3 linked regions of the Lacibacter sediminis genome follow. The protein of the gene in region 2 interacts with the protein of the main gene of each other region in a pairwise test. Links are inferred from orthologs where the notes say so. Each region holds a gene or a part of one and is shown on either strand. Other genes may lie near its edges.

Evidence for each region. The genes of interacting proteins can lie anywhere in the genome.
Region 1: the proteins of dnaE (region 2) and rplL interact in binary tests that used the Escherichia coli proteins (3 or more experiments, as listed by UniProt). The link is inferred for Lacibacter sediminis from one-to-one orthologs.
Region 3: the proteins of dnaE (region 2) and H4075_RS17070 interact in binary tests that used the Escherichia coli proteins (3 or more experiments, as listed by UniProt). The link is inferred for Lacibacter sediminis from one-to-one orthologs.

The regions. Positions count from the first base shown.
Region 1 is NZ_CP060007.1:1,480,638-1,485,735, forward strand. Bases 2,337-5,098 are described here. They hold rplL (50S ribosomal protein L7/L12), read left to right. Parts: upstream 2,337-3,411; coding sequence 3,412-3,786; downstream 3,787-5,098. Other genes in these bases: rplA (50S ribosomal protein L1), read left to right, coding at 2,337-2,714; rplJ (50S ribosomal protein L10), read left to right, coding at 2,743-3,270; H4075_RS06470 (T9SS type B sorting domain-containing protein), read left to right, coding at 3,914-5,098. Outside these bases: preprotein translocase subunit SecE, read left to right, coding at 1-133; transcription termination/antitermination protein NusG, read left to right, coding at 137-703; H4075_RS06445 (hypothetical protein), read right to left, coding at 774-1,238; rplK (50S ribosomal protein L11), read left to right, coding at 1,554-1,997; more of rplA, read left to right, coding at 2,022-2,336. UniProt on the Escherichia coli protein: The binding site for several of the GTPase factors involved in protein synthesis (IF-2, EF-Tu, EF-G and RF3). Is thus essential for accurate translation.
Region 2 is NZ_CP060007.1:2,115,970-2,124,796, forward strand. What follows is about bases 2,492-6,646. They hold dnaE (DNA polymerase III subunit alpha), read right to left. Parts: upstream 6,325-6,646; coding sequence 2,692-6,324; downstream 2,492-2,691. Other genes in these bases: H4075_RS09035 (HYC_CC_PP family protein), read right to left, coding at 2,492-2,584; H4075_RS09045 (C40 family peptidase), read left to right, coding at 6,526-6,646. Outside these bases: H4075_RS09020 (efflux RND transporter permease subunit), read right to left, coding at 1-159; H4075_RS09025 (efflux RND transporter permease subunit), read right to left, coding at 162-1,451; H4075_RS21675 (heavy metal-binding domain-containing protein), read right to left, coding at 1,540-2,091; more of H4075_RS09035, read right to left, coding at 2,186-2,491; more of H4075_RS09045, read left to right, coding at 6,647-7,200; imidazole glycerol phosphate synthase subunit HisF, read left to right, coding at 7,343-8,101; bifunctional phosphoribosyl-AMP cyclohydrolase/phosphoribosyl-ATP diphosphatase HisIE, read left to right, coding at 8,236-8,827. UniProt on the Escherichia coli protein: DNA polymerase III is a complex, multichain enzyme responsible for most of the replicative synthesis in bacteria. This DNA polymerase also exhibits 3' to 5' exonuclease activity. The alpha chain is the DNA polymerase catalytic subunit.
Region 3 is NZ_CP060007.1:4,021,119-4,026,340, forward strand. The notes cover bases 2,337-5,222. They hold H4075_RS17070 (DNA polymerase III subunit gamma/tau), read left to right. Parts: upstream 2,337-2,821; coding sequence 2,822-4,624; downstream 4,625-5,222. Other genes in these bases: H4075_RS17065 (hypothetical protein), read right to left, coding at 2,337-2,813; H4075_RS17075 (hypothetical protein), read right to left, coding at 4,628-5,074. Outside these bases: H4075_RS17055 (DUF2157 domain-containing protein), read left to right, coding at 1-917; H4075_RS17060 (hypothetical protein), read left to right, coding at 914-2,068; more of H4075_RS17065, read right to left, coding at 2,076-2,336. UniProt on the Escherichia coli protein: Part of the beta sliding clamp loading complex, which hydrolyzes ATP to load the beta clamp onto primed DNA to form the DNA replication pre-initiation complex.

The DNA.
Region 1 (5,098 bases), 640 kb from region 2 along the record:
AACCTGGCAACAGCTTCAGCAATCGACTATGATTGTGCTGATTGCTACACTCATCATTACTGCTATCGTGTGGCTAATGGATCTGGGAATTGCCAGCGGTCTTCAAGCCTTTTATTCATTCTTCAAAAAGTAACATATGTCTGAAACTGCCAATGTGGAAACCAGTAAGTGGTATGTGCTTCGTGTCGTAAGCGGCAAAGAGAAGAAGGTGAAGGAATATCTTGATAAAGAAATTTCACGCAACGGTTGGGACAATATCGTTAAGCAGGTATTTCTTCCGGTTGAAAAAGTGTACAAAGTAGCCAATGGTAAGAAGGTTGTGCGTGAGCGTAACTTCTATCCTGGTTATGTAATGATTGAAGTTGAAAACGGAAAGATGGGGGATGATATTCGTGAAACCATCGCTAATACCAGCAACGTTATTCACTTTCTTGGTAAAGAAAATCCAATTGCTTTACGTAAAGCAGAAGTAAATAAAATGCTTGGCAAGGTGGATGAAATGGCTGATGCAAGTGGTATGACGATGAGCGAGCCGTTTATTGTGGGCGAAACGATCAAGATCATTGATGGACCATTCAACGACTTTAATGGCGTAATTGAAGAAGTAAATGACGAGAAGAAGAAACTGAAAGTAGCAGTAAAAGTATTCGGTCGTGCTACACCGGTTGAATTGAATTATATGCAGGTTGAAAAGCTTTCATAAGCTTACTTAATGATAAAAGAAAGTCCCCATCTCAAATGAGTGGGGACTTTTTATTTCTTGTAACATCAGCTTATGATTGTGCTTCGTCAGTAGTTGGCGTTTCAACTACTGGTGTTGCTTCAGCTAAAGGAAGTTCGGCCTGAACAGGAGCTGGTGCCGGAGCTTCAGCAGGAGCTGGTGCTGCTTTTGGCTTAGGAGTTGCTTTTTTCTTTGGAGCAGCTTTCTTCGCTACTTTATTAGGCGCTGCTTTTTTTGGAGCCGGCTTCTTTGCAGCTGGTTTTTTAGCAGCAACTTTTTTCTTGGCTGGAGCTTTTTTAGCAACCTTTTTCTTAGCAGCTTTTTTCACCACTTTCTTGATGGCTTTTTTCGCAGCTTTTTTAACGGCTTTCTTAGCAGCCTTCTTTTTAGGGGCAGCTTTCTTAGCCTTTTTTGCTACTTTTTTCTTTGGAGCAGCTTTCTTCGCTACTTTCTTTTTTGCCACCTTTTTTACTGGTTTCTTGGCAGCCTTGGCAGCTTTCTTTTTTGCTTTTGCCATGTGATTGATTTTTAAAGTTGTTTTTGGAGTTTTTTAGAATTGAGTTGAAAAATTAAATCAAATTATGCAGTCAGTAAAAAATAAAATCTCTTTTTTTTAAATGAGTAGATGAAGCATGCATTGAAAAAAGATAAAAACAAAACTGAAACAGTCGTTTTTGATTGGTATTTCGGAACACAAAATACTTGCTGAAAACCTTTGCCGGTAAGGAAATGAGCCTTACCTTTGCCATCCCAAAAAGTTCTTTATAGGAATTTATTTGTTTGGGAGTTGTTCACAAAAGTGAGTGACGCTATCACCAAAAAAACTTTTACAATGGCAAAAGAAATCACAGGATTTGTGAAGCTACAGGTAAAAGGCGGACAGGCAAACCCTGCGCCTCCTGTAGGTCCGGCCCTCGGTTCAAAGGGTCTTAACATCATGGAGTTCTGCAAGCAGTTCAATGCAAGAACTCAAGACAAAATGGGTAAAGTAGTACCTGTTTTGATCACTGTTTACTCCGACAAGTCTTTCGACTTCGTTATCAAAACTGCACCAGCATCTGTTCAATTATTGGAAGCAGCAAAACTTCAGAAAGGTTCTAAAGAACCTAACCGTGCAAAGGTTGGTAAAGTAACATGGGCACAGGTTGAAGAAATTGCTAAAGACAAAATGCCTGACCTCAACTGCTTTACACTGAATAGTGCTATGAGCATGGTTGCAGGAACAGCCCGCAGTCTTGGCCTTACTGTTGATGGTAAAGCTCCCTGGGAAAATTAATTATTCACCTCAAATTTTTGAAACATGTCTTTGACTAAGAAAAGAAAAGTAGCAGAAGCCAAGGTGGATAATAACAAAATTTATTCCCTGAAAGAAGCTTCTACACTCGTAAAAGAAATTAACTGTACCAAGTTCGATAGCTCTGTTGATGTTCACGTTCGCTTAGGTGTTGATCCTAAGAAAGCTGACCAGGCTATTCGTGGTACTGTAACCTTACCACACGGTACAGGTAAAACAAAAAGAGTTCTCGTTCTCTGTACTCCTGATAAAGAAGCCGATGCAAAAGCTGCGGGTGCTGATTTTGTTGGTTTAGATGAATTTATTGCTAAGATCGAAGGTGGCTGGACTGATGTTGACGTTATCGTTGCAACTCCTGCTGTAATGCCTAAGATCGGTAAGTTAGGTAAAGTGTTAGGTCCACGTAACCTGATGCCAAACCCTAAAACAGGAACAGTAACAAATGACGTTGCTGCTGCAGTAAATGAAGTAAAAGGTGGTAAGATCGCATTCAAGGTTGATAAAGCAGGTATCGTTCATGCTTCTGTTGGACGTATCAGTTTTGCTCCTGAGAAAATTGCAGAAAATATCACTGAGTTCTTAAATGCAATTGTAAAGGCAAAACCTTCTACTGCAAAAGGAACTTACCTGAAGAGCATTTACATGGCAAGCACCATGAGTCCTGGTGTTTCTGTTGACACTAAATCATTCATGAACTAATCCTTTCAGGGTTATAAAAACTAAAATCATGACAAAAGAACAAAAGAATGAAGTGATTGAAGTGCTGAAAGGCAAGTTCAGTCAATACAATAACTTCTACATTACAAATACTGAGTCTTTGAGTGTAGAGCAGGTTGGTAAATTGCGCCGTGCATGTTTCGACAAGAATGTTGAAATGAAGGTTGCAAAAAACACCCTTATTAAAAAAGCATTGGAATCAATTGATGCAGAACGTTACACAGGTGTATTTGATGCACTGAATAATGTAACAGCTCTGTTGTTCTCTGAAAATCCAAAAGAACCGGCTTTGATCATCAGCTCATTCCGCAAAGCAAACAATGGTGAAAAACCAGAGTTGAAAGCTGCTTTCATTAATGGCGATATTTACAGTGGCGATAATCAATTGAAAGCGTTGACGCAGATCAAGACAAAGAACGAGCTTATCGGCGAAGTTATTGGCTTGCTGCAGTCGCCTGCAAAGCGTGTTATTGCTGCCTTGCTGCATAACGCTGAAACAAAAGGACAAACAGCTGCTGAAGCTGCTCCTGCAGAGTAATTCGATGTAAGAGAAGATTGTAACAAATCTTCATCAAACATAAAAAAAGCCCAGGCCTGAGGGTATTAATTAAAGGCAAATTTTTTTAAACCGCCGTCGGAGCAAACTAATAGCAGTGAAGACGGTAAAAATTAAAACAAAATGGCAGACATTAAAGTATTAGCTGAATCATTAGTAAGCTTAACAGTTAAAGAAGTACAGGAATTAGCAGACGTTCTGAAAGCAGAATACGGTATTGAACCAGCTGCTGCTGCAGTTGTAGTTGCTGCAGGTGGTGGCGAAGGTGCTGCTGCTGTAGAAGAAAAAACTTCATTCAATGTAATCTTGAAGAGCGGTGGTGCTTCTAAATTGAACGTTGTTAAGATCGTTAAAGACTTAACTGGTCTTGGTCTTAAAGAAGCAAAAGACCTCGTTGATGGCGCCCCTAAGCCAGTTAAAGAGGGTGTATCTAAAGCAGAAGCTGATGAAATTGCAGCTAAACTGAAAGATGCAGGTGCTGATGTTGAGATTGCTTAATGCATTCTTTATAGAATTTTTGAACCCTGGCTATCATGCCGGGGTTTTTTGTGCGCAACGTTTTACAGGCGGTAATTGTCTAGTGGTTATTAGATTTAAATTGCGTTTGTAAGTAAAAATCTGTTAGTTGAAAAAACACTTATCATTTATCGTTAGTAAATATCTCGCTGTTGTTATTCTATTAATAGCAAGTGCAGGCAATACACAGGCACAGTGTACCACGCTTGGCCAAACGCCTGCAACTGCATTTCCTGTTTGCGGTACCAGCGTTTTTTCACAAGCCAATGTACCCAGTTGCCAAAACAGGCAAATAATTGTTCCCGGGTGTGGTTCAGAAAATACTTATTATGATGTAAACCCATTTTGGTACAGGTTTACTTGTTTTACATCAGGAACACTTGGATTTTTAATTGATCCAATAAGTGCTAATGATGATTACGACTGGCAGATATGGGATATAACAGGAATTGATCCTTCAACTGTTTATAATAACACATCAGCAGCAATTGCAGCAAACTGGTCAGGACTAAAAGGACAAACAGGAACCAATGCAGGAGCAGCGAAGTTGTTTGAGTGCGGATCATTCAACAATAATAATCCTCCCAAATTCAGCAAACTACCAAACCTTGTTGCAGGTCATACTTACATTCTGATGATCAGCAATTTTTCTAACTCACAACAGGGATATAAATTATCATTTGGCGGAGGTACCGCAGTTATTACTGATCCTAAAGCTCCATTGATGCAGGAAGTAAGAACGAATTGTGGTGGCGATGAATTGAGATTAAAATTGAATAAGAAAATGAAATGCGCAAGCATTGCCGCAAATGGAAGTGACGTTCTTACGTTTCCCGGAAATATTACAGCAACCAACATGCGACCGATTGGCTGTAACAGCAGTTTTGAAACAGATTCTGTTGTGATCACGTTGTCACAACCTTTACCTCCCGGCAGTTATTCATTGCAACTTAAGAATGGCACTGATGGAAATACAATTCTTGATTTGTGCGACCGTGCTATTCCAACTACAGATGCAGTAAACTTTACTGTGCTTCCATTACAGCCAACGCCATTCGATAGCATTGTACCATTGGCCTGTTCGCCAAACAGCGTTCGTTTTGTATTTAAGAAATTGATCCGTTGTAATTCAATTGAACCTTCGGGATCTGATTTCGCAATTAATGGAACTTATCCTGTTGCAATAACGGGTGCACGTGGTAACTGCAATACGAATGGTTTAACATCAGACATCATTGTTACTTTTTCACAACCATTGCAACAGGTAGGTACGTTTACCATCAACTTAAAACAA
Region 2 (8,827 bases):
TTCCATACCGGTTAATAAAAACACAGGAAGAAATGATGTCACCACAATAATGGTTGAATAAAAAACACCCGGCCCAACCTGTTTCGACGAACGTTCGATGATCTCCATCTTTTCAGCCGCCGTTAATGGATCTTTTTCCCGTTTAAACCACTTTGCCATATTTACGCTTTATCGGTTGATGAAAGTTTTTCTGTTTGTGCTTCGCTGATATGCCTGTATGCATTTTCCACCATCACAATGCCGTCATCCACCACCACGCCAATGGCCAATGCAATACCTGTGAGCGACATGATATTCGATGAGATGCCAAACATTTCAAGGAAAATAAAACCTGCTGCAACTGAAATAGGTAATTGTATAAGGATGATGAGAGCACTTCTCCAATGAAAAAGAAACAGCAGTACAACTATTGATACAGCGATGATCTCTTCGATCAATGTTCCTTTTACTGATTCAACTGCTTCCTGAATCAATGTACTCCTGTCGTAAGAAGTTTTGAAACTTACACCTTCGGGTAATCCCTTTTCCACTTCTTTCATTTTTTCTTTGATGGCTGCAATTACTTTGTTGGCGTTTTCATTGTAGCGCATTACCACAATGCCACCAACCACTTCGCCTTTTCCATCCATATCAAAAATGCCGAGACGCAAATCACCACCCATCTGTACTGAGCCAATATCTTTTACACGAACAGGAATGCCATTGTAATTGGCTAATGCAATGTTTTCTACATCTGTTTTGTTTTTCATATAACCGAGACCACGAATGATGTAAGCCATGTCGGCCATTTCAAATTTTCGTCCGCCCACATCATTGTTGTTGCTCTTCACTTTGTTCATGACATCCATCAGGGAGATGTTGTAGAACTGCAGTTTCACCGGATCGATTACGAGTTGATATTGTTTTTCAAATCCACCAAACGATGCTACCTCAGCAACGCCGGGTACAGTTTGTAAAGCGAATTTGATATACCAATCCTGTAATGCACGTTGTTCACCCAGATCCATCTTTGGTGCATCCAGATGATACCAGTAAATATGACCAACACCTGTGCCATCAGGACCCAGCGAAGGCGTTACACCTTGCGGCAATAAACGTTGAGCAAAATTCAAACGTTCCAACACTCTTGTTCTCGCCCAATAGATATCAACGTTGTCTTCAAAAATCACATACACAAAACTCATCCCGAACATGGAAGAGCCACGGATGTTTTTGATTTTTGGAATTCCCTGCAGATTACTTACTAATGGATACGTTACCTGGTCTTCGATCACCTGCGGGCTACGACCCATCCATTCCGTAAAAACGATCACCTGGTTTTCGCTCAAATCAGGAATAGCATCGATCGGGTTTTTGTTAATGGAGTAAATGCCGTAAGCAAACAGGCCTGCTGCCACCAGCAATACAACAAGCCTGTTTCGCAAGGCCAGCTCAATTAATTTTCGAACCATATTTCTTATTTTTTGTATCCGGCTGAAGTAATGCTATTCAACATTTGTTGCGTCGCACTCTTCAACATTCTGTTCTTTTTTGAACTGATCAATGCTTATGATCTTTCTTCTTCAGATCCATTCCGCATTTGCTGCATTTACCGGGCTTGTTACTTTTAACATCAGCATGCATAGGACATACATAAGTTTTTGCCACTTCTGTTTTTGTTTTCTCTTTTGATTTCACCAGGTCCATTCCGCATTTGCTGCACTTGCCGGGTTTGTCACTTGTAACTTCAGGATGCATGGGGCAGCTGTAAGTTTTCATGACCTCGGTTTTCATTTGTTCTTTTTTCGACATGTTCAGGTCCATACCGCATTTACTGCATTTGCCGGGCTTGTCGCTTGTAACATCTGCATGCATGGGACAGCTGTACGTTTTTGTTACATCTTTCTTCATCTGTTCTTTTTTAGAAAGCTCCAGTTTCATGCCGCAAACCGGACAGTTGCCTGGTTTTTTTGCAGCAACAGAATCATGCATTGGGCAGGTGTATAATGTAGGGTGAGGCCCTTTATCTTTCTTGCCTGCTTTTTCCTGGGCAACTATGTTTACAGAAACGATGGTAAATACTGCCATCAACAGTAATTGAAACGTTTTCATGTTGTTGTTTTTTAAAGTGAAGAATAGAAGCGGTATATATGCAAATACCAATAGCCCGGCAACATGATTGCCCGGCTTATACAAACGAAAAGAATTAAATACGGAATGTGCAGTTGCGGATATAAGCAGCTAATTGCGGACTTCGTGGAGGTGCGTTGCTTAGAGGGAATTGTTCTGTTACAGAAGGAATGACAACGAGGTTGTAAACAGGATGCGATACAGGTATAGCTGTTGCTAATGAAAGTGTAAGTTCAAATGCGGCTGCAGTTTTCTGATCTTTTTCAATTTTTAATTGCTTTTGTTCATCTTTACAGCAGCCGTTCTTGCCCTTACCATCTTTTTCCATCCCGCAATTGTTGCAGGTGTTCTTCTCATCATTGTGGCCAATACTCCAGTCCACCAGTTTATCCATGCAATAATGCATTTGCAACGTGGCTCCGCTGGAGGTGCTGATGTAGAGAAAAGATAATATGGCTACTACGAGCTTTTTCATCTGAAATGCTAAATTACCAACATTTCTTGCGAATCGGTATGAAAATGTACTGACAATAGTCAGTTGGCTTGAATTTTAGAGTTTACTTGTATTAATTTTTACACTGATTATGCATGCACGACAGTTACATTCAATTCGGGTTTATCCAGCAGGAATGCGGCCATCTCATCATTCATTTCAAAGCCTTTCTCTACCGTGTACATGCCCACTTTCCAGTTATCCTTTGGCTCGTATAAATTGAATTTCAGATTGCTCTTGCCGGGATTTTTCTTTACGTTCTTCTCCATAAAGCTTACCATCTCTTCGGTGAGGAAACGTGGTTCAATATCAACAATGAGTTGTTTGGTCATGGTACGTTTTACTGTTTCAAGCAACAGCACCTGGTTGATCTTGAATTCAAAGTCATCGTCTTTGTTCCAGCGTGTTTTAAATACACCTGTCACAAACACAACTGCACCGGGAGTGAAATGATCTTTGAACTTGACGAAGTCTTCACCAAATAAGGCGAACTCTGTATTGCCGGTGTAATCTTCAATCATACAAATGCCAAACTGCTTTCCTGTTTTGGTTACACGTTGGTTATGTGAAGTAACGAGGCCAGCTAAACGAAATGTCTGGAATGGATTTGCATGTAACAGAATGGCTTCTTTAAATTCATTAAAATCACTAAGCGGTGTGATCTTGTAATGTTGCATTTCAAATTTGAAATGATCTAATGGATGTCCGCTGATAAAAATGCCCGTGATCTCTTTTTCATGATCCAGTTTTTCTGTTAATGTCCACTCTTCACAGTTTACAATTTTTGGTGTAGGAATTTCCATCATCATACTTTCACCAAACAAGGTGTTGGTATTGCTTTGCACATTCGCCTGGAAACGGTTGCCGAAGTTGATGATACGTTCCAATGTGTTTACTGTATCACCCGGCATCACATGAAAGTATTGTGCACGATGATATTCTTTGAAGCAATCGAATGCGCCGCCGTACACCAGACTCTCCAGTGATTTTTTATTAACCGTACGTTGGTTGACACGCTTGATAAAATCAAACACATCTTTATATGGTCCTTTCTTTTCACGTTCTTCAATAATACTGTCAATGGCTGCTTCGCCTACGCCTTTTAATCCACCTAATCCAAAACGGATCTCACCGGCTTTGTTCACTGCAAAACCATTTTGTGATTCATTGATATCAGGGCCAAGTACTTTAATGCCCATGCGTTTACACTCTTCCATAAAGAAGGTGATCTTTTCAATGGCACCGGCGTTGTTCAACACCGCACTCATGTATTCGCCGGGATAGTGTGCTTTTAAATAAGCTGTTTGATAAGCTACAAACGCATAACAGGTAGAATGCGATTTATTGAAAGCGTATTGTGCAAACGCTTCCCAATCGGTCCATATTTTTTCCAGTTTATCTGCTGGATGCCCTTTTGCAGTAGCACCATCAATAAACTGTTTTTTCATTTTATCCAGTACTGCTTTTTGCTTTTTACCCATTGCTTTACGCAGTACGTCGGCATCACCTTTACTAAAGCCACCTAATTTTTGTGCAAGCAACATCACCTGTTCCTGGTAGACAGTAATACCATAAGTTTCATTAAGGTATTCTTCCATTTCAGCAAGATCATAGCTGATCGCTTCCTTTCCATGTTTACGATCAATAAAGTTGGGGATGTAGGCAATAGGGCCGGGACGATACAAGGCATTCATCGCAATCAAATCACCAAACTGATCGGGCTTTAACTCACGCAGGTACTTTTGCATACCCACACTTTCAAACTGGAACGTACCAATGGTAGAGCCATGTTGATACAGTTCAAATGTTTTCGTATCATCCAATGGAATATTGTCGATTTCTATTTCTACTCCATGATTTTGTTTGATGAGCTGCAAGGCATTTTTCAAAATGCTCAATGTTTTCAAACCAAGAAAGTCCATCTTGATAACACCTGCATCTTCAATTACACTTCCTTCAATTTGTGTTAACCAGAGTTCAGATTCTTTCGAAGTACAAACAGGGATTAAATCTGTGAGATCTCTTGGTGCAATGATGATACCTGCTGCGTGAATACCTGTGTTTCGAACAGACCCTTCTAAAATTTCTGCTTCATGCAAAATTCTCGAAGGCAAATCATCGCCGGCATAAACCTGCCTGATCTTTTTCACCATTTCCAACTCATCAGGACCAAAGGCTTCCTTCTCTGCTAAACTTTTTTCGCCGGTGAACGGTGCATGTAACACTCTCTTCAACGAAACACCTGGACGTTCGGGAACCAGCTTCGATAAAGCACGGCTCTCAGCCAATGGCAGATCCATTACACGGGCAACATCGGCAATACTACTCTTCGCTGCCATGGTGCCATAAGTGATGATCTGCGCCACCTGCGCTTTACCATATTTATCAACGACGTAATCAATTACTTTTTGTCTTCCTTCGTCATCAAAGTCCGTATCAATATCCGGCATTGATTTACGATCAGGATTCAAGAAACGCTCAAACAGTAGATTGTATTTAATAGGGTCGATGTTCGTGATGCCGATACAATAAGCCACCACACTTCCTGCAGCTGAACCACGACCAGGCCCAACAAACACACCCATATCACGACCGGCTTTAATGAAATCACTAACGATCAAAAAGTAACCGGCAAAGCCCATTGTTTTAATGGTGAACAATTCAAAGTCTATACGTTCTCTTGTGGTTTCTTCTATTTCATGATAACGTTCTTTTGCACCGATATAAGTAAGATGTTTCAGAAACTCCCATTGATTCAGGTTGGCATCATCATGCACCTGGAATTCTTTTGGAATAGGGAAGGCCGGAAGCAGAATATCTTTCTTCAGATTAAGTACTTCGATCTTATCAACGATCTCATTGGTATTGTCGATGGCTTCGGGCACATCTTCAAATACCTTTTTCATTTCTGCAGTAGTCTTGAAATAAAATTGATCATTGGGAAACGCAAAGCGTTTGTTCTTCACATTCACATCATCATCAGAAAATTCACGCAGGGCAGGAGTGCTTTGTTTTTCGCCGGTGTTGATACACAACAAAATATCATGCGCATTGAAATCGGTTTGATCCACATAATGCGAATCGTTACTTGCAATAACTTTTACATCATACTTCTTTGCAAACTTCAACAGCACCGCATTCACTTTATCCTGCTCGGTCATGCCGTGGCGCTGTATTTCTACATAATAATCTTTCTGGAAAATATTCAGCCACCACTTGAATTCGTTCTCTGCATCTTCTTCACTTTTATTCAGGATCATTTGTGGCACCATGGCACCAAGACAACAGGTGGTTGCAATTAATCCTTCGTGGTATTTATGAATGAGTTCTTTATCAATACGTGGATACTTGCTGTACATGCCTTCTATAAAACCAAGCGATGTAAGTTTTACAAGATTTTTATAGCCCTGTTCATTCTTAGCCAGCAATACCTGGTGATAACGATGATCCCGCTGTTCTTTGCTGAAGGTTTTTATATGCCTGTTTTCGGTTAAATAAAATTCGCAACCAACAACGGGTTTTACTTTCAAAGAACCATCTTCATTTTTATGCTTGTAAGCTTCGGCCACAAACTGGAAGGCTCCAAACATATTACCATGATCGGTGATGGCCAACGCCGGCATACCATCAGTAATGGCTTTATTGTATAATGAACCGATGGAAGCGGCTCCATCGAGCAGAGAATATTGCGTGTGAACGTGTAAATGGGAAAATTTAGTCATAGTCAGGCGTCAAATTTCGTTGTTCTCAATCGAAAAAAAGCGAATAAGAAATCCACAAAATGAACGTTTTAGATAAAACAACGGGTGAAAATTTGTCAGCAATCCCTCAATAGCTATCTTTAACGGATAGACGATTTGGCTCGTTTCTTGATGAAAAGGGGCTGCGTCGCTACTTTTGCGCCGTTGGATAAATTCAATACCATGATTAGACATTTGCTTACATATCTGTCTGCCATATTACTGCTCACCAGTTGCAGTACGGTAAAGAATGCGTTTCAGCCGAAACAGTCTTCAACCGCATCCGCAACAGTTGAAGAAAAAAATGAAGTGCGACCTGAATACAAACGTGTACGCACAAGTTCTTCTACATCAACTCCGCAATCAAGTATTTTTCAAACAAAGGATGTTGCTTCTTACAGCTCATCACTCGAATTATTTTCGCTCTCACAGTTCAAATATGCCATCCGTTTAGATGTGCCGGTTGAAACAATCCAGAACAAATCATTATACGAGTTGATCGATAACTGGTGGGGTACGCCTTACCGTTTAGGCGGCACTACACAGAAAGGGATCGACTGTTCTGCTTTTGTACAAACATTGATGATGGGTGTTTTTGCTATGCAGTTACCACGCACGGCCCGTGAACAGAAAGAGATGGCTTCGTGGATACCAATGGATGATCTGAAGGAAGGTGATCTGATATTCTTCAATACACGTGGTGGTGTGTCGCATGTAGGCGTGTACCTGCATAACAATAAGTTTGTGCATGCATCCACATCGGGTGGGGTTATGATCAGCGATCTGAATGAAACCTACTGGAGCCGGAAGTTGCTGGGAGCAGGGCGGGTATTACAAAATAGTTCACCCAAACCATAAACATTATCTTTGTAACGAACCTGGCTTCAACTTGACTTGAAGCCTTTTTTATTTGAACAAATAGATATTCCATATTTAAATACAGGTTGATGAAATTTCACAGACTGTTGGAAATATGGCATACCTCGCCCAGATTTAATATATGTTGACGAAACGCATTATTCCCTGTTTAGATATTAAAGATGGCCGCACGGTAAAGGGCACCAACTTTGTTGACCTGCGTGATGCCGGCGATCCTGTTGAACTGGGTGCCTTGTACGCCCAACAGGGTGCAGATGAACTGGTGTTTCTTGATATCACCGCTACAGTTGAGAAACGCAAAACCTTAAGCGAATTGGTAAAGCGTATTGCACGTCATGTGAACATCCCATTTACAGTTGGCGGTGGCATCAGCACTGTGGAAGATATGAGCGTACTGCTCAATTCCGGTGCTGATAAAGTGAGTGTAAATACAGCGGCTTTTAAAAATCCTCAACTCATCAATGATATTGCATTGGCTGCAGGCAGTCAATGTTGTGTACTGGCAATCGATACCAAGAAAGAGGAAGACGGCGAATGGTATGTGTACCTGAATGGTGGCAGAACCAAAACCGAGATGAAATGTATTGATTGGGCCAGGCAGGGTGTTGATCTGGGTGCAGGTGAAATTCTGCTCACCAGTATGAACAACGATGGCACCAAGCAGGGTTTTGCATTGGATATTACTAAGAAACTGTCGGTTGAGTTACCAATTCCGGTAATTGCCAGCGGTGGTGCCGGAACAATGCAGCATTTTGCAGATGTTTTTGAACTGGCTTACGCTGATGCAGGATTAGCTGCAAGTATTTTTCATTTTAAAGAAATTGAAATTGCTGACCTGAAAACATACTTGAAGGAGAGAAATGTTGCGGTAAGGATTTAGCTTTGCGGAGCAAGACAATAGAGATACAGATAACACGGGTAAATGCGGATTAAACGGATTTGATTTAGATCAGTAATATCTTTTCAATCGGCGCTATTAGTGTTTCAATCAAATAAATAATAAAAATCAACACGTTGAAACCAGATTTTTCGAAATACCACGATGGACTGTTACCGGCCATCATCCAGGATTATAAAACCAGTAAAGTATTGATGCTTGGTTTTATGAATAACGAAGCATTTATTAAAACCGAAGAAAGCGGCAAGGTGACATTTTATAGCCGCAGTAAGCAACGACTTTGGACAAAGGGCGAAGAAAGCGGCAACTTTTTAACCGTAAAACAGGTGTTGCTCGATTGCGACCAGGATACCTTGTTGATCAAAGCTGAGCCGGCTGGTCCAACCTGCCATACGGGTGCCGATACCTGCTGGAGCGAAAAAAATCACAGCGACGACTTTTTATCGTATTTAGAAGAGATCATCGAATTGCGCCGGAAAAGTACGGACGGTAAAAGCTATGTAAAAAGCTTATTCGATAAAGGCATCAATAAAATTGCACAGAAGGTGGGGGAAGAAGCAACCGAAATTATTATTGAAGCAAAAGATAATAATGAGGAGCTTTTCTTAAACGAAGGAGCAGATCTGCTCTTCCATTTTATCGTTTTATTAAGGGCGAAAAATGTTTCTTTGCAGGATGTGATCTACGTTTTAAAACAGCGTCATTCTC
Region 3 (5,222 bases), 1.9 Mb from region 2 along the record:
AAATCAAGAAAGATTCAGACAAAAAACTTATTTCGCTTCATTGGGATATTAAAATCCTTTTATACCTCGGCGTATTGCTTTTAAGCGGTGGACTCGGCATCCTCATTTATAAAAACATTGACAGTATTGGTCACCAGGCTATCCTTGTGTTCATCGCTTTGATTTGTGCGTCTGCTTTTTTCTATTGTATAAACACAAAACTTCCGTTTGCAACATCCAAAGTAGAATCGCCCAATGTATATTTTGATTACGTGCTGCTACTTGCCTGCTTAACCTTCATGAGCTTTATTGCTTACCTGCAATTTCAATACAATGTGTTTGGAACGAGATACGGACTGGCTACTCTTATACCAATGCTGGTTCTATTCTTTTCAGCTTACTATTTTGATCACCTCGGTATACTCAGTTTGGCTATTACCAACTTAGCAGCATGGATAGGAATAACCGTTACGCCTTCCCAATTATTGAAGGCAAATGATTTTAACAGCAGTACCATCATCTATACGGCTTTGTTTCTGGGAGCCTTTTTGATTGCTTTAGCTGTTATCTCAAAAATGAAAGCATTTAAACCTCATTTTGAATTTACGTACAGCAATTTTGGAACCCATCTTCTTTTTATTTCCTGTCTTGCTGCAATGTTCCACTTCGATGTTCTTTACCTGCTTTGGTTTCTGTTATTGATCGCATTGGCATACTTTTTTTATACAAGATCGATACTGAACAAATCATTTTATTTTTTAGTGATTACCACACTTTACACTTATATCGGTATGGGCTACGTGGTTATTCAACTGCTAGATTCAATGAGAAATTTTGGAATGACATCCATCTATCTTGGATTAATGTATTTTATTGCTTCAGGAATCGGTCTTGTTTTCTTCCTCATCAGTTCTAACCGTAAAATAAAAGCAGCATGATCGCCTATAACAAAACATCGCTGCATAATAAGGAGGTGCAACAGCAATCAACATCAGCTTTCGAAAGCAAGCTGATCAGTGCAGATGAATTGCAACAGATCAAAGCAAAATACCCGGTTCATTTTTACACACCCAATTTTTTCATCCGCATCGGGCTATTCATATTAACCGGAATCGTCGTTTCGTTTTCCTTCAGTCTTTTTTCATTGATCTTTATGAGCTCTATTGAAGATGCAATGAAAATTCTCTTGCTGTTTTTTTCATTGCTTACCTATGCAGCATTGGAATTCATGATTGAGAAAAATAACCATTACAACTCGGGTGTGGATGATGCACTGTTGTGGAATTCTGCCGGTATGCTATTGGGAAGCCTGATTGTTATCATTGATTCAGGTGCATTAACGAATTGTATCCTTACGTTCCTCATTTCATTCTATTGTTCACTCCGGTTTGCCGACAGGATCATGGGTGTTATTGCGTTTCTTAGCTTATTGGCCATTATCTTTTTTCTCTTTACCGATCACCTTGGAATTTCCAAGGCCATTATACCGTTTGTGCTGATGGCCGCATCTGCAGCGGTTTATTTTTTAATGATACGGCTCGAAAAGAAAGAAACCCTGAAAAATTATAAGCATTGCTTTACCCTGATCATCATCTTCAGTCTGCTCAGTTTTTATGCGGCAGGAAATTATTATGTGGTGCGGGAAGTAAACAATGCAATGTTTCATTTAACCAGTGATGGTTCTTTACCTTTCGGGTGGTTGTTTTGGGTATTGACTGTTCTTATTCCCATTCTTTATATTATCAGAGGATTACTAAAGAAAGATGTTATCTTTTTAAGGATCGGTGTGCTGCTGATTGCGGCCATGATCTTTACGATTCGATATTATCATTCTGTTCTTCCATTAGAAATAGCAATGACAATTGCCGGAGCCATTCTGCTTATTCTTTCATATGTGCTGATCAATTACCTCAGGCAACCGAGGTTTGGTTTTGTTTATACAGAACAGAAGGGTGATCAAAAAGATGAAAAGTCGCTGATCGAATCTTTAGTCATTGTTGAAACCCTGGGACAAGAAGCAAAGTCTTCTGATGCCACTAAATTTGGCGGTGGTAGTTTTGGAGGCGGTGGAGCGGGTGGAGAGTATTAAATAGGGATTAAAACCTTCGTCCAACACTCAATAAACATTGTGAAATTGTATCTCCGTTCGTATCAAGTTGCAACTCTGCCAAAACACCGATGGAAATTTTTTTTGAGATAGTATAGTTGTATACAAAACCTACATTACCTCCTATTGCTAGCGTTCGTTGGGGGGATGTATTAAAAAAAGATACAAGTGGAATGGGAAAACCCGTTCCTGCAGGAGGATACACGCCGAGTTCATCCCAATAAGAGGTCGATTGGTATCTTAAAATTGGCCCAATCTTTAGTAACAATTCATGTACCTCACTTCTAACAATGCTGTATCCGTAAAGGCCTGCAATTTGAACCCCCGCAATAGTCCCCCTTACAGAAGCATCAACTTCATTTCCTTGTTGATCGGTATAAAAAATTGGCCATTGCTTATCATGAATAGTACCACCAATACCCACAAACCACGAAGATTTTTTGTTGAAATATTTCCCAAACTCAGAATCATAAGCAAAACCAATAACATCTCCTGTGCCGTTTAAACTTGGGCCAGCGTATAATTGCAGATGCCTTTGGGGAAGTGTATGTTGGGCATTTGATAACAAAGAAATAAACGTTGCAAAAAGTAAAGTTAGCTGTCGCATGATTGGAGTAAAAAGTTCGAATGTAAAATAATTTTTATTTTTTAGCAGGACGGATAAAGTTTCCAGCAAAGCATTCTCAGTCAGGAAAACCTGAAAGGGTTTATTTTCCCTAAATTGCACCCGCAGTTATGGATAAATTCATTGTTTCAGCACGGAAGTACAGACCCCAGACTTTTGATACAGTTGTGGGCCAATCGCATATCACCACTACATTAAAGAATGCCATCAGCCACAACCAGCTGGCGCATGCATTTTTGTTTTGCGGTCCACGTGGTGTGGGCAAAACCACCTGTGCCCGTATTCTGGCAAAAACCATCAACTGCGAAAATATTCAACCAAATGGTGAGGCTTGCGATACCTGTGTGAGCTGCAGAACCTTTAACGAAGGAACATCACTCAACATTCATGAACTCGATGCTGCCAGTAACAACTCGGTGGATGATATCCGTTCCTTAATTGAGCAGGTGCGTTTTGCACCGCAGATGGGGAAATACAAAGTGTATATCATCGATGAGGTACACATGCTCAGCTCCAGTGCCTTCAATGCATTTTTGAAAACGCTGGAAGAGCCTCCTTCCTATGCCATTTTTATTTTAGCAACTACGGAGAAACATAAAATTCTGCCAACCATCTTAAGCCGTTGCCAGATCTTCGATTTCAAACGCATCACCATTAATGATACCGTTGAACATCTGCAGGAAATTGTTGGCAAAGAAGAGATCAACGCAGAGAAACCTGCACTGCAGGTGATCGCTCAAAAAAGTGAAGGTTGTATGCGTGATGCGCTCAGCATCATGGATAAGATCGTGAGCTTTACCAATGGCGAATTAACTTACCAGAATACATTAGAGCATCTGAATATTCTTGATGCTGATTATTTCTTTAAGTTGCTGGAGGCCATGCAACAACAGGACCTTGCTACAAGCATGTTGTTGTTTGATGATATCAACCGCAAAGGTTTTGAAGGCGATATGGTACTGAATGCCATGGCCGAATTCTTCCGCAACTTACTTGTTTGTAAAGATGAGAAAGTGGTAAACCTTTTAGAAGTGGTAGAAAGCTTTAAAGAAAAATACACCTCCGCTGCTAAAAAAACATCTGCTTCGTATATCATCAGCGCATTGAATGTGTTGAATGAAGCAGAGATCAACTACAAACAGGCACGTAACAAACGTCTGCATGTTGAACTGGCTTTGATCAAACTTACGTACCTGCAACAGGCACTCGATCTTACTGATAAAAAAAAAGTAGTTGAGAAAACGAAGGCGGTTCAGTTTCGTGCATTGAAACCAATTGAAGTAAAGGAACATGTACCAACTGAAGGCACAAGGAACAAGGTGCAGGAAACAAGTGGGGCAAAACTAATTGTAGAAGAACCATTGGAGAAGTTACAAGACACAAGGCACAAGACGCAAGAACCAAAAGCCAATGTCCAAAATCCAATTGCACAAACTGCTGTTCCAAAAACTGCTTCTGCAGGTATCAAAGGCGGCTTATCAAAACTGCGTGAAAAAATTGCAGCTGAAAATAATAATCCCAACAATCAGCAAAAAGAAATTGATCCCGAAGGTTTGAAAATAGCCTGGCAGGAATACATTCTCAAACTGAAAGCAGCCACCAAACATTCGGTGGTATCTACATTTGAGATGATGGAATGCCGCATGAAAACTCCTCTTGACTTTGAAGTTCAGGTGTATGGCAATATTCAACTTGGTTTTCTGAAGCAGGAGAAAACAGCATTGCTGCAACATGTGCAAAGCTTTTTTAAAAACCCCAACATTAATATTCTTGTTCAGTTGGTTGAAGAACCGGAAGATCTTACACCGGTTGAACGACCACTTTCTATGAAGGAGCAATTTATTCGAATGACTGAGAAATATCCGCTGGTAAAAGATCTGAAAGATAGGTTGGGATTGGAACTGGATTACTAAATTCTACAGTTTTACCATTTTCATATCATACCGCAATGCTGTAGTAATCAAAATTGTTTTACCGCTTATTGTGTAATCGGAAGGCTTGCAGGGATAAAGCGATTGCAGGTTACATGACATCAGCACCGTTAAAAAAGCCGAGCCTAAATTATCTTCAGCAACTTCCGTCATATTAAAGAAACCAAAATTCACTTGGTGAGCTGCAGGTAATGTGTAGCTGCCGCCACTAATTGTATTTTTCAACGTTTTCCCGGTAAATGAACCATCTGCTTTTAACGAAAGACTGATCCTTCCGGCATTACCGGGTTGATAAGTTAGCGTGGCACCTGTACTCTTATCCTTTATCTCAACTAATTGCCATGTTCCCGCCAAAGGCATATTTGCTGCAGGTTCTGTACTGCATGATGACATCAGAACGATCAACAGTGAGAAAATTGTAAGGATTCGCATAGCGGTTGTTTTCCTTTCTGACAAATTAAACGCATTTTTCGTTGCTTACTGCTGCTTCTTTTGTTTCAAACAGGCTGCATTACTGCTTTCTGTAAACCTTCGAAAGCATGGCTCGAAAAACTAACAGTTATTGACCAGAAACCACAGG